DNA from 3 places in the Pedobacter terrestris genome. Region 2 is predicted to be linked to each of the others. Evidence: riboswitches for the same ligand, from Rfam matches in the RefSeq annotation. Region 2 holds a riboswitch; each other region holds the start of a gene.
What was found. A riboswitch is a leader RNA that binds a small molecule or an ion and turns the genes downstream of it on or off. The one in region 2 is predicted to bind S-adenosylmethionine.

Region 1 (3,747 bases), 2.5 Mb from region 2:
CATATTTCATAGCGAGTACACCTGCCGTTATGGATTATCTCGTTTCTTATAATCCCAACACGGGTAAAGCAGGATTCACAGTATTGGGATATATAGCAATATTTGCACCTCTGGGGCTTGTATTTTTAATGGGCGCAAGGATGCAATCGATGTCTTATCAATCTTTGATTGGCGTGTTTATTCTCTATTCTGTGCTAACTGGCATTATGTTGAGCTTCATCTTGTTGACTTATTCTCTGCCATCGGTAGTGATAAGTTTTGGAGCAGCTGCAGCAATATTTGCGGTAATGGCAATTATGGGGTATACTACTAATACTGATTTAAGTAAATTTGGCCCTATTCTTTTCGCTGGGGTGATCGGTTTGGTCATTATTAGCGTGATCAACATGTTTATAGGAAGCTCCACTTTAGGCTATATTATGGGATTTTTCGGCGTGGCAATTTTCACCGCGCTGACAGCTTATAAAGTGCAGGAACTAAAGAAAATAGGGGAAGGATTGGATGAAGACGGCAATGCTTTTGGTGTTAACGACAGCAAAAAACTTGCAATAATGGGAGCGCTTACTCTATATATTACTTTCATTAATTTGTTCTTATCTCTTTTAAGGATTTTCGGTGGAAGAAAATAAGCAATATTAAAAGCTATAAAAAAAGCGATATTCAATTGAATATCGCTTTTTTTTGTGCAAAATCATTTCAATTATTCTACTGCGAAACAAGCCACAATGGTATTGCTGTTCGCAAGTGCATTTGGGTTTGAAACGATGATTCCATATTCTCCCGGATCTAAACCAGGAATATTTAACTGATATGAACTTTCTTTATACTTTTTGGACTTATATGGGATATAATTTTGGTTGTTTGTTGAAGCTCCGGAGAATGTTCCGACAGAACTGAGTTCAGATTTTCGTTGTCTGCTCGTTGCTTCAAACTTCACAATGCTGATAATGGATAAAGGGTCTGATTTATTATCGAAGCTTTTCACAATAAACGTTAGCGGCGCTACTGCCGGTAACTTTACAGGAGAAGAATTGCCCTCTATGACCATTTTCGATTTTACCTTTCCAATTCCAGTAATCAATAATGATGCACCAGCTTTGGCCTGTACTTTTACGGCTTCTTTTTCTAAAGGTGTAACAGCGTTCTCTGGCGATACATAAACGGCTTCGCCAATGTACTCAGGTTCTTCTACGTTAATTTGGCCGTAGGCGGAAAATCCTCCGTAAAGAAGGAATAATCCAATGATTAGTTTTTTCATATGCGTGTTTATTTAAGATATACTACTAAGTTAGTTTTAAAATATAGAGTATCAAGATTTGTGTTTATGTGTCAGTATTTTTTTACAAGGGTCAATTTTTTGTTCAGAATAATATATTGATGAATGAAGGAATGTATGGCTGCTGTGTAATTTTATTTGGCATGGGGGTGATAAATTTTGGAAATGATGTAGCTTTGTTGCATTTTTGTATGCTTATTAAGAAAGACGGAGGGATTAGACCCAACGAAGTCTTAGCAACCTGTGCCAACAAGGTGCTAAATTCTATCTCGGTTTTTAATACGGGAACAGATAAGTTTAGGAGTACAATCGTGTACCAACTTTTTAAATAAGCCTTTTTAAGTATCGGGTATTAATATCAAGTATCAAGTTTGATGAGCTTGTCTTGATTGCTATCGTCCGAACGCCTGTATTAATAAATCAAGAAAATCTTGGTACTTGATACTCGCTACTTACTACTACGAACAAATGAGTATAAGAGAAGAATTAGAAAAGCGTATTCTGGTGATTGATGGTGCAATGGGCACAATGATCCAGCGATACAGCTTAACAGAAGAGGATTTTAGAGGGGAGCGTTTTAAAGATCATCCCAGTGATGTGAAAGGCAATAACGATTTGCTTAACATTACACGCCCGGATGTGATTAAACAAATCCACCTGGAATATTTGCAAAGTGGTGCAGATATTATCGAAACCAATACGTTTAGTACACAGCGTATTTCTATGGCCGATTACCAGATGGAGGCACTTAGTTATGAACTGAGTTATGAAGGCGCACGTATTGCAAAAGAAGCAACGTTAGAATTTATGCAGCAAAATCCAGATCGGGTATGTTTTGTTGCAGGTGCAGTTGGGCCAACAAACCGTACACTTTCTCTTTCTCCTGATGTTAATGATCCCGGATTCCGTGCCATTAGTTACGACGAACTGTTTGATGCTTATTATGAACAGGTTCGCGGATTGGTAGATGGCGGTTCTGATGTTTTGCTTATAGAAACCATTTTTGATACCTTAAATGCAAAAGTTGCCATTGCGGCAATTAAACAATACGAGGCTGTGATTGGCCGTAAACTGGAAATTATGATTTCCGGTACCATTACAGATGCCTCTGGCAGAACCCTTTCCGGGCAAACTGCCGAAGCTTTTCTGAATTCTGTTATGCACGCAAAACCATTAAGTATTGGTTTTAACTGTGCTTTAGGTGCAAAAGAAATGCGGCCGCATATTGAAGAACTTGCGGCAAAAGCCGGATGTTATGTTTCTGCTTATCCAAATGCCGGTTTACCAAATGAGTTTGGGGCATATGACGAGCAACCGCATGAAACTGCACATTTGGTAGATGATTTTATCGCATCTGGATTTGTAAATATTGTAGGGGGCTGTTGTGGTACAACGCCGGATCATATTGGCTGTATTGCGGCAAATGCACGTAAAGCAGAACCTCGTAAAATTCCATCGGCTCTGCCTAATATGCGGTTAAGCGGATTAGAACCCGTAACCATTACGCCAGAAAGCATTTTCGTAAATGTTGGCGAAAGAACCAATATTACGGGTTCTCCGAAGTTTTCTAAATTGATTTTAAGCGGCGATTATGAAGCTGCACTTGCGGTTGCCCGTCAGCAGGTAGAAGGTGGTGCGCAAGTGATTGACGTGAACATGGATGAAGGTATGTTGGATTCTGAAGCAGCAATGACCAAGTTTTTAAACCTCATTGCATCAGAACCTGATATTGCCAAATTGCCCATCATGGTCGATTCTTCAAAATGGAGTGTAATCGAAGCCGGATTAAAATGTTTGCAAGGCAAAGGAATTGTAAATTCTATTTCACTTAAAGAAGGGGAAGAGAAATTTATTGAAAGTGCGCGTAAGATTTTAACTTACGGTGCAGCCGTTGTCGTAATGGCATTCGATGAAAAAGGCCAGGCCGATAATTATGAAAGAAGAATAGAAATCTGTAAACGCAGTTACGATATCCTGGTTGATGGCGTTGGTTTTCCTCCGCAAGACATCATCTTTGATCCGAATATTCTTACTGTAGCTACTGGTTTAGAAGAACACAATAATTACGCTGTTGATTTCATTAATGCCACACGTTGGATCAAACAGAATTTACCTTATGCCAAGGTAAGTGGTGGTGTTTCCAATATTTCATTTTCTTTCCGAGGAAATAATGTGGTTCGAGAAGCCATGCACTCTGCATTTTTATACCACGCCATCCAGGCCGGTATGGATATGGGCATTGTAAATGCCGGGATGCTTGAAGTTTACCAGGAAATACCGCCAGAACTTTTAGAGCGCGTAGAAGATGTGCTGCTAAACAGAAGGGATGACGCAACAGAACGCCTTGTAGAATTTGCAGAAACCGTAAAATCTAAAGGCAAAGAAATTGTTAAAAATGAAGAATGGCGTAAAGGAACAGTAGAAGAACGTTTGTCTCATTCCCTTGTTAAGGGCTTGATTGAATATCTGGA
Region 2 (3,747 bases):
AATGGCACATTAACATCGGTATTTGGGGAATTGTACGTGGATAAAATCATCATAAAGCCATGTATAAGTGGTGGATCAAAAAATACATTTATTGTAGAACGCGATCATTATTTAGAAAGAAAATCAGAGATAATGACGTTGCTGAAAGATATTGATTTGATTGCGCAACCATTTATGGAGCAAGTGCGTGAAGGCGAATGGTCTTTTTTATTTTTCGGTGGAGAATACAGCCATACGATTATTAAAAAACCAAAAACCGGCGATTTCCGCGTGCAACAGATTTTCGGTGGAACAATTGAAGAAGTAAAACCATCAGCAGAACAAATTCAAAAAGCATCTGACTATATTTCCAAATTTGCGCCAGATAGTGTTTATGCTCGTGTTGATGGTCTTTTAATTAATGGCGAATTTCAACTAATGGAGCTCGAACTTATAGAGCCGTTCTTATATCTTGCTTATCATTCAGATGCTGTGCAACGTTACGCGCAAGCGATTAAGAGGAGTGTAGGCAAGTAAAGTTCATTCGTCATTGGCTATTGGTTCATTAATCATTTGTTTATTAGTAAAATAGTATTTGGTGCGTAGGCAAAATGCTTTTAGCGTTACGCTCTCCGCATTACGCTCTCCGCATTACTCTTTCTGCTTTTCGCTTTTCGCTCTCCTTCATTGCTTCTTTTTGATAAAATTTATTAAACTGATTATCAGAATTATATAAGTCTAATTGTTAAAAATTTAACAATAGAATATAAAGTCTACCTATTTTGTATATATTTGCTGCTGTCAGGAGTTAATATCCTGGTTGACTTATCCAGAAAGACTGAGGGAATGGGCCCGATGATGTCTTAGCAACCTGTTGCCAAATAAGGTGCTAAATCCTTCCTCTAACAAGAGGAGAGATAAGAGAGAGATTTCCTTTGGGAGTTCTGTATAAGCGAAAAGTTAAACAATCAACCTTATACTATTCACATGATTACCAAATTCTTGTATAACCTGTATCGACACAATTTTAAACCTGTGCTAATTCATAAAGCTTCAGAAAAACAGGTAGTTAGTTACATGCCCTAAAATTTTCTTCCACGCTGTATAGCGCTTTAAAGTCTTCTTAAAAAAAGGCTAAGGGGATTATTATGTTTAAAATAAACCAAATGATATGAAACAATTTTTACTCTTTTTATTTTTAATCACCGGAGTTTCTGCACAGGTATTTGCGCAGGATCGTAAAATCAGCGGCACGGTAAAAGATGCCGATGGCGGCGGTCCGTTGCCTGGTGTTGTGGTTAAAGCTTCGGCAAGCGGCCGTAGTGCTGCAACAAATGGAAATGGCCAGTTTACCATTTCTGTGACCGGTGCAGATAAAAGCCTGACATTTAGTTATGTAGGTTACGAAACACTTACGCAATCTACCGCATCTTCATCTGGCGATGTGCGTTTAAAATCTTCTAATACCAGTTTAAAAGATGTTCTTGTAGTTGGTTACGGTACGCAGAACAAAAAAGAATTTACGGGTTCTGCCGCACGAATCACCAGCGAAACACTAAAAGATATTCCCGTTCAGAGCTTTGAGCAAGGTATGATCGGTAAAGCATCTGGTGTGAATATATCTATTCCAAATGGGGTGTTAAACAATCCTCCGGTTATCCGCATTCGTGGTGTAAACTCTATTTCTTTAAGTTCTTATCCACTTGTAGTAGTAGATGGGATTCCGATTAACACCGGAGATATTTCTACCAGTACTTCGGTTCCGAATAATCCACTTGCAGACATCAATCCGGCAGATATAGAATCTATTGATGTTTTGAAAGATGCCGCATCAACCTCAATTTATGGTTCTCGCGCTGCGGGCGGTGTCTTGTTAATTACTACAAAACGTGGTAAACAAGGCAAAGCAAAAGTAAGTTACGATGGTTGGGTCGGACTTACATCTGCAGTTCGTTTACCAGAATTGCTGAATGCAAACCAATATATGGAACTTAAAAATGAAGCTGTATTAAACAGTAAAATTTTAACTGGTAATCAAAATAATGCAAGTGTAGCTTCCGCACTGTTTTTTCCATCAACCAATGCCGATGGATCTGCAGTTGATACACGCTGGTACGATCAGGTTTACCGTACGGCAGTATCACACAACCACAATATCAGTATTGCCGGTGGAAATGAAACTACAAAATATTACTTTTCCAGCAACTATTCTAAGCAGGAAGGTATTACAAAAGACAATGATTTTGAACGTAAAGGACTTCGTTTCAATATTGATCATGATGTAACCAAATGGTTCAAATTAAGTGGTAATGTGTCTTACAATAACACGCTTAATCAATCGCAAAATACAGGTTCTTTAAGTAACAGTACGTTGTTGCTTATTGGTGCCGCACGTCTTGCACTTGTTTTGCCGCCAAATGTTTCGCCGTTTAACGCAGACGGTTCTTACAATTTAAGCAGTACCGGCACACTTGGTGCAGGTAAAAATTTATTTACGAATACATTGTACAATCCTGGCGCATTATTTGACAACAGCGATTACTCTACAACAAACGATCACATTATTGGAAATATCCATGCGAGCTTTAAATTGCTTGACGGATTAAAATTTGACAGTAACTACGCTTTGGATCGGTTAAGATCTGAGGATAAAACGTATCTCAGCCCAATTCTTGGTTCATCTGCATTTTCTACAGGCGGTTCTGTAACCAATGTTTCTGCATTACGCAACAACTACAATTTCACGAATAGTCTTTCTTACGATAAACGTTTCGGAGAAGTTCACCACATTTCTGCCCTTGCGGGATATGACGTTCAGAAGTTTGAATTTTCATCGTGGGGCGCTAACCAAACCACCGCTTCGGATCTGTTTTTTGAAAATTACCAAGGTACCTGGGGTACGATAAAATCATCGGGAAATGCATTATCAGAAAAGTTATATCTGTCGTCTTTTTTCAGACTTTCTTATGATTATAAAGGCAAATATTTCATCACCGGAAATTTCCGTAAGGATGGAAACTCTGCACTTGGCGCAGTAAATAAATACGGAAATTTTGGTGGTGTTTCTGCCGGTTGGTCTGTTAGCGAAGAATCTTTTTATAAAAATTCATCATTCAGTACTGTCGTGAACGCATTGAAAATTAAAGGGAGCTGGGGCCGCGTCGGCAATGGAAATCTATCTTCTGATTACGCATCATTAAACCTTTACGGCTCTTCTATTTACGGAACAGCGGCAACTTGGGCTTTGGCACAAGCTGGAAACTCAAATTTGGGTTGGGAAACCAGTGAGCAGACCAACATCGGTTTGGAAGCAGGTTTGTGGCAAGATCGGTTAACGTTTACAGCAGATTTCTTTAATAATAATGTAAACGGTTTGATTTTAAGCAGTCCGCAATCGCCATCTAAAGGCCTTCCGGGCAATGCAATTCTGGCGAATGTGGGTTCTATGTATAACCGAGGTATCGAACTGGGTTTAAATGCATCTATCCTTCGCAAAGATAATTTCCGCTGGAATGCATCCTTCAATTATACACACGTAAAAAATAGAGTTACGGCTTTGGCAGAGGGAAATAGCGATATTATTGGTTATACCCACACCACTACAGAAGCAAACAATGTTACCCGTGTAGGATATTCTGCCGGAAGCTTATATGGCGCCGTAACTGCTGGTGTTAACCCAGAAAACGGACGTCAGATTTTTATCAATAAAAACGGCCAAAAAGTGCAATACAGCGCGGCTGTTGCATCCGGACAAAGCAACTGGACTTA
Region 3 (3,747 bases), 2.4 Mb from region 2:
TTGTGGCTTCATCGCAAAGCAACACTTTCGGACGCACAGCCAGAGTTCTGGCGATGGCTACACGTTGCTTTTGCCCGCCAGAAAGGCTTGCAGGATAATCGTTTTGTTTGGCTTCTAAATCTACAAATTGCAGTAACTCTGAAACCCTTTCCTTAATTTTTGATTTTGGTGTACCAGCTAGTTCAAGCGGAAAAGCAATGTTATCAGAAACCGTTCTGGATGATAACAGATTAAAATGTTGGAAAATCATCCCAATCTGCCGTCTGGCAATTGCCAATTCTGTTCTGGTTAACTTCAAAAGGTTTTGTCCATCAATAATTACCTCGCCAGAAGTTGGTATTTCTAATAAATTCGCACAGCGGATTAAAGTACTTTTGCCTGCTCCTGATGCACCAATTACGCCTGTGATCTGACCTTGCTTTACATGGAGCGAAATATCAGAAAGTGCAGTAACCTGCTTGCTCCCTTCCCCAAAAGTTTTCGTAATGTTTTGTAGTCTGATCATCTTTAATTCATTTCTTTTACCAGTTAAAAATTTTTACGTCTTGAACGTGCTGGCAAAGAATCGGCAAATATATACAATCCCTACAGGAAAAGTAGTCTTAATCTTGTAAGATATTCGTTTTTGCGTACTCTGGTTACTTTATTTGCAAAGTTTCAACAGATAAAAAAAGTTGAAATGCCATTACAATGCCCACATGCTACATTTCTGCCAGTTAAAAACTAAGCGACGAAATTCATCGCCGCTTAGCAGTTGGTTTGGTGGTATTAGTCTAGTTAATGGTTACGAGAAATATTTTAATAAAACTAAGCAGACCGCAAAATCGATTCAAAATCCTGCTGACGTGCATATTGCTGAATTACAGCAAGTACTTGATCAATTTCATGTTCGGTATTGTATCGGCTAAAAGAAAACCGAATGGTATTGCGTTTATTTTGTGCTTGCAATGCAGAAATTACATGAGAGAGGCCATTACCAGAGCAAGCGCTTCCGCCAGAAGCATAAATATCGGAGAGATCTAAATGCTGTAGTAAATTGCCATTACTTACCCCATCCGGTACCGAAATACTCAATACTGTAGAAAGACTTTTATCTATCTCAGCAGAATTTCCATTAAATGAAAATTCACCGTAAGCAGATAAACCGGCAATTAATTTTGCTTTCAAATGTTTTAAATGCTGTTCGTATTCATCCAATTTCAAATACGCTTCCTGAAAAGCAGCAGCCATCCCCAAAATTCCGGCTACATTTTCCGTTCCGGCGCGTTTCCCATTTTCCTGAGCGCCGCCGGTTATTAAGGTTGTTAATTGCTTTGGCAATCGGCTATACAAAAAACCTGTTCCTTTTGGGCCGTGAAATTTATGTGCCGAGCCGACCAGAAAATCTGGTGTCATTTGCCTTACATCATACCTAAAATGCCCCATAGTTTGAATGGTATCGCAATGGAAAACCGCGCCGTAATGTTCTGCCAGGTCGGCTATTTCATAAATTGGATTGAGGTTTGCAATTTCATTATTACCATGCATCAGCGAAATCAGCACTTGCTCTGCTTGTGCATCCAGCAAACGATCCAGTTCTTTTAAAGACAGATTTCCCTTTTCATCATTGGATAAAAAAACGAGTTTAATTAACCCATCGCGTTCGGCTCTTTTTAATGTATTTAAAACCGCATGATGCTCTAAGCGCGAAGTAATAACCACTCTTATTTTTTGCGTATAAATTGCAGAAAGTATGGCCATATTGTCTGCTTCGGTACCGCCAGAGGTGAAAAAAATATGTTCTGGAGATGTATTCAACCAATCGGCAATTTGACTTCTGGATTGTTCAATTGCTTGCCGCGCATGCCTTCCTGCGGCATGTGCAGATGATGGATTTGCAAATTCGTGAAAAAAGTAAGGTTTCATTTCTGCAAACACTTCTGCAGATAATGGCGTTGTAGCCGCATTGTCCAAATATATGCTCATTGCTTAAACTTTAGTGCAAACACTTACGCAGAAACAGCTTCCTCTCTTATCTATCCCATTTTCAGGGAAGGATTTAGCACCTTATTTGGCAACAGGTTGCTTAGACGTCAACGGGCCTTTCCCTCAGTCTTTCTGGATAAGTATGTATAACAAGCGTAAAATTAAAAAATTAAACTACTATTCCTATAGATTTTATATGTTAAATTTTACTTTTGGATTTTAGGAATTACAAATTCGGCCTTTGAACAACCGTGAAGACGGTTTTACGTTTTAATAATGTCCAATACAATTTCCGCAACTGCGGATAAAAATCTGATATACAGCATGAATCAACATTTTATATCGAGCTATTCCAGGCATTCTGACGACTATGAAAAATATCGGCCGGGATATCCCGAAGCAATCCTGACTTATCTGGAGCAAAACATTTCGTTAAACCGAGAAAAATCGATTGCTGATGTAGGCTCCGGAACGGGAATTTTTACCGAACTTTTGTTAAAGAAAAATTACCGGGTAACGGCGATAGAGCCAAATGCAGAAATGCGGGCAAAAGCCGAGAATAAACTTGCTTCTTACACCGGCTTAACAAGCGTTAATGCAAGTGCAGAGCAAACAACACTGGCAGATAATAGTGTAGATTTAATTGCTGTTGCACAATCTTTTCATTGGTTTCATCCGGAGCAAACGCGGCAAGAATTTAAAAGAATTGCAAAGCCTGGCGCACACCTTTTACTCATTTGGAATATCTTGCAACAGAGAAGTTCATTTTTACAAGATTATCAGCGTTTAAAAGATAAATACACCAGCAAAAAACCTTATCAGGAGAAAATAAACATTTCGGTGATCGACCAGTTTTTGGATCCTAAACTACGGATTGAACAAGAGGTTTACCACAGCAGGCAACTGGATAAAGATGGATTACTGGGTTATTTTAGATCAGCATCTTACGCTCCGCTGCAAGGAGACGAAGATTACCCAACGCTGGTTCAGGAACTGGAAGAAATTTTTGAACGCCACCAGCGCAATGGCTTTGTAAAACTGGAATATGATGCTAAATTATTTCTGGCGCCGCTGTTATAACCTCTGGTATTTTTAACCAATAAAGCCGGACAACCTTAAAAGGTTGCCCGGCTTTTATATTTCCAAACAATTTTAGATACCTAATCTGGCCTTTCGTTGTTGTAAATCTGCGTTACTTCATCAGTTGATAAAGCTTTATTGTAAAAGCGGATATCATCTAACGCACCTCTGAAATACGCGGCACCAGAATAATAAAACGGACTGCTGCTATCTGTAAAATTCAAGATCGCTTTTGGCAGAATCTGCCCGATGGCTAAATTCACCGGCGTTTCTAATGCGAAAGCAGAACCCGCTGCAGTTTCTGTACGGGTTTGAACGCCATCTACATAAAATGTTATCGCACCGTTTCCGGCGGTTACTACTGCATGGTGCCATTCGCCAACCACCATTTTACCTGGATTGCTATCGCGATCGTAAGTTGCAGCATTTGTCTTCAATGTCATAAATAAAAAATTATCCGCCTGAAGCTGAAATTTGAATCCATTCCATTTGTTTAAAGAAAGCATATAATTATCGGCTGCAGAGGATTTGGGTTTAACCCACAAACTAATACTCAATACTGCCGGATTAAGCGCTGGGCTATAAGGCACTTCTACATATGCGCCATTATCAAAGTCGTAAGCATTACCAGATTGCCCGAAACGATCTGTTGTGGCAACAGGCAATACGCCACCATCAGAATGGTTGGTTTCGGTTCCAATA

Region 1: linked by a shared signal. The riboswitch ahead of metH (methionine synthase) and the one ahead of ACJVDH_RS11920 (SusC/RagA family TonB-linked outer membrane protein) in region 2 are both predicted to bind S-adenosylmethionine.
Region 3: linked by a shared signal. The riboswitch ahead of ACJVDH_RS02060 (cysteine desulfurase family protein) and the one ahead of ACJVDH_RS11920 (SusC/RagA family TonB-linked outer membrane protein) in region 2 are both predicted to bind S-adenosylmethionine.

The regions. Positions count from the first base shown of each region.
Region 1 is NZ_CP180264.1:258,312-262,058, forward strand. Features, by position in the region: gene ACJVDH_RS01300 (Bax inhibitor-1/YccA family protein) at 1-629, shown strand, start outside; gene ACJVDH_RS01305 (hypothetical protein) at 701-1,258, opposite strand; SAM riboswitch class I at 1,469-1,574, shown strand; gene metH (methionine synthase) at 1,745-3,747, shown strand, end outside.
Region 2 is NZ_CP180264.1:2,818,473-2,822,219, reverse strand. Features, by position in the region: gene ACJVDH_RS11925 (ATP-grasp domain-containing protein) at 1-516, shown strand, start outside; SAM riboswitch class I at 802-903, shown strand; gene ACJVDH_RS11920 (SusC/RagA family TonB-linked outer membrane protein) at 1,151-3,747, shown strand, end outside.
Region 3 is NZ_CP180264.1:447,690-451,436, reverse strand. Features, by position in the region: gene metN (methionine ABC transporter ATP-binding protein MetN) at 1-505, opposite strand, end outside; gene ACJVDH_RS02060 (cysteine desulfurase family protein) at 808-1,965, opposite strand; SAM riboswitch class I at 2,009-2,108, opposite strand; gene ACJVDH_RS02055 (class I SAM-dependent methyltransferase) at 2,242-3,045, shown strand; gene ACJVDH_RS02050 (LamG domain-containing protein) at 3,126-3,747, opposite strand, start outside.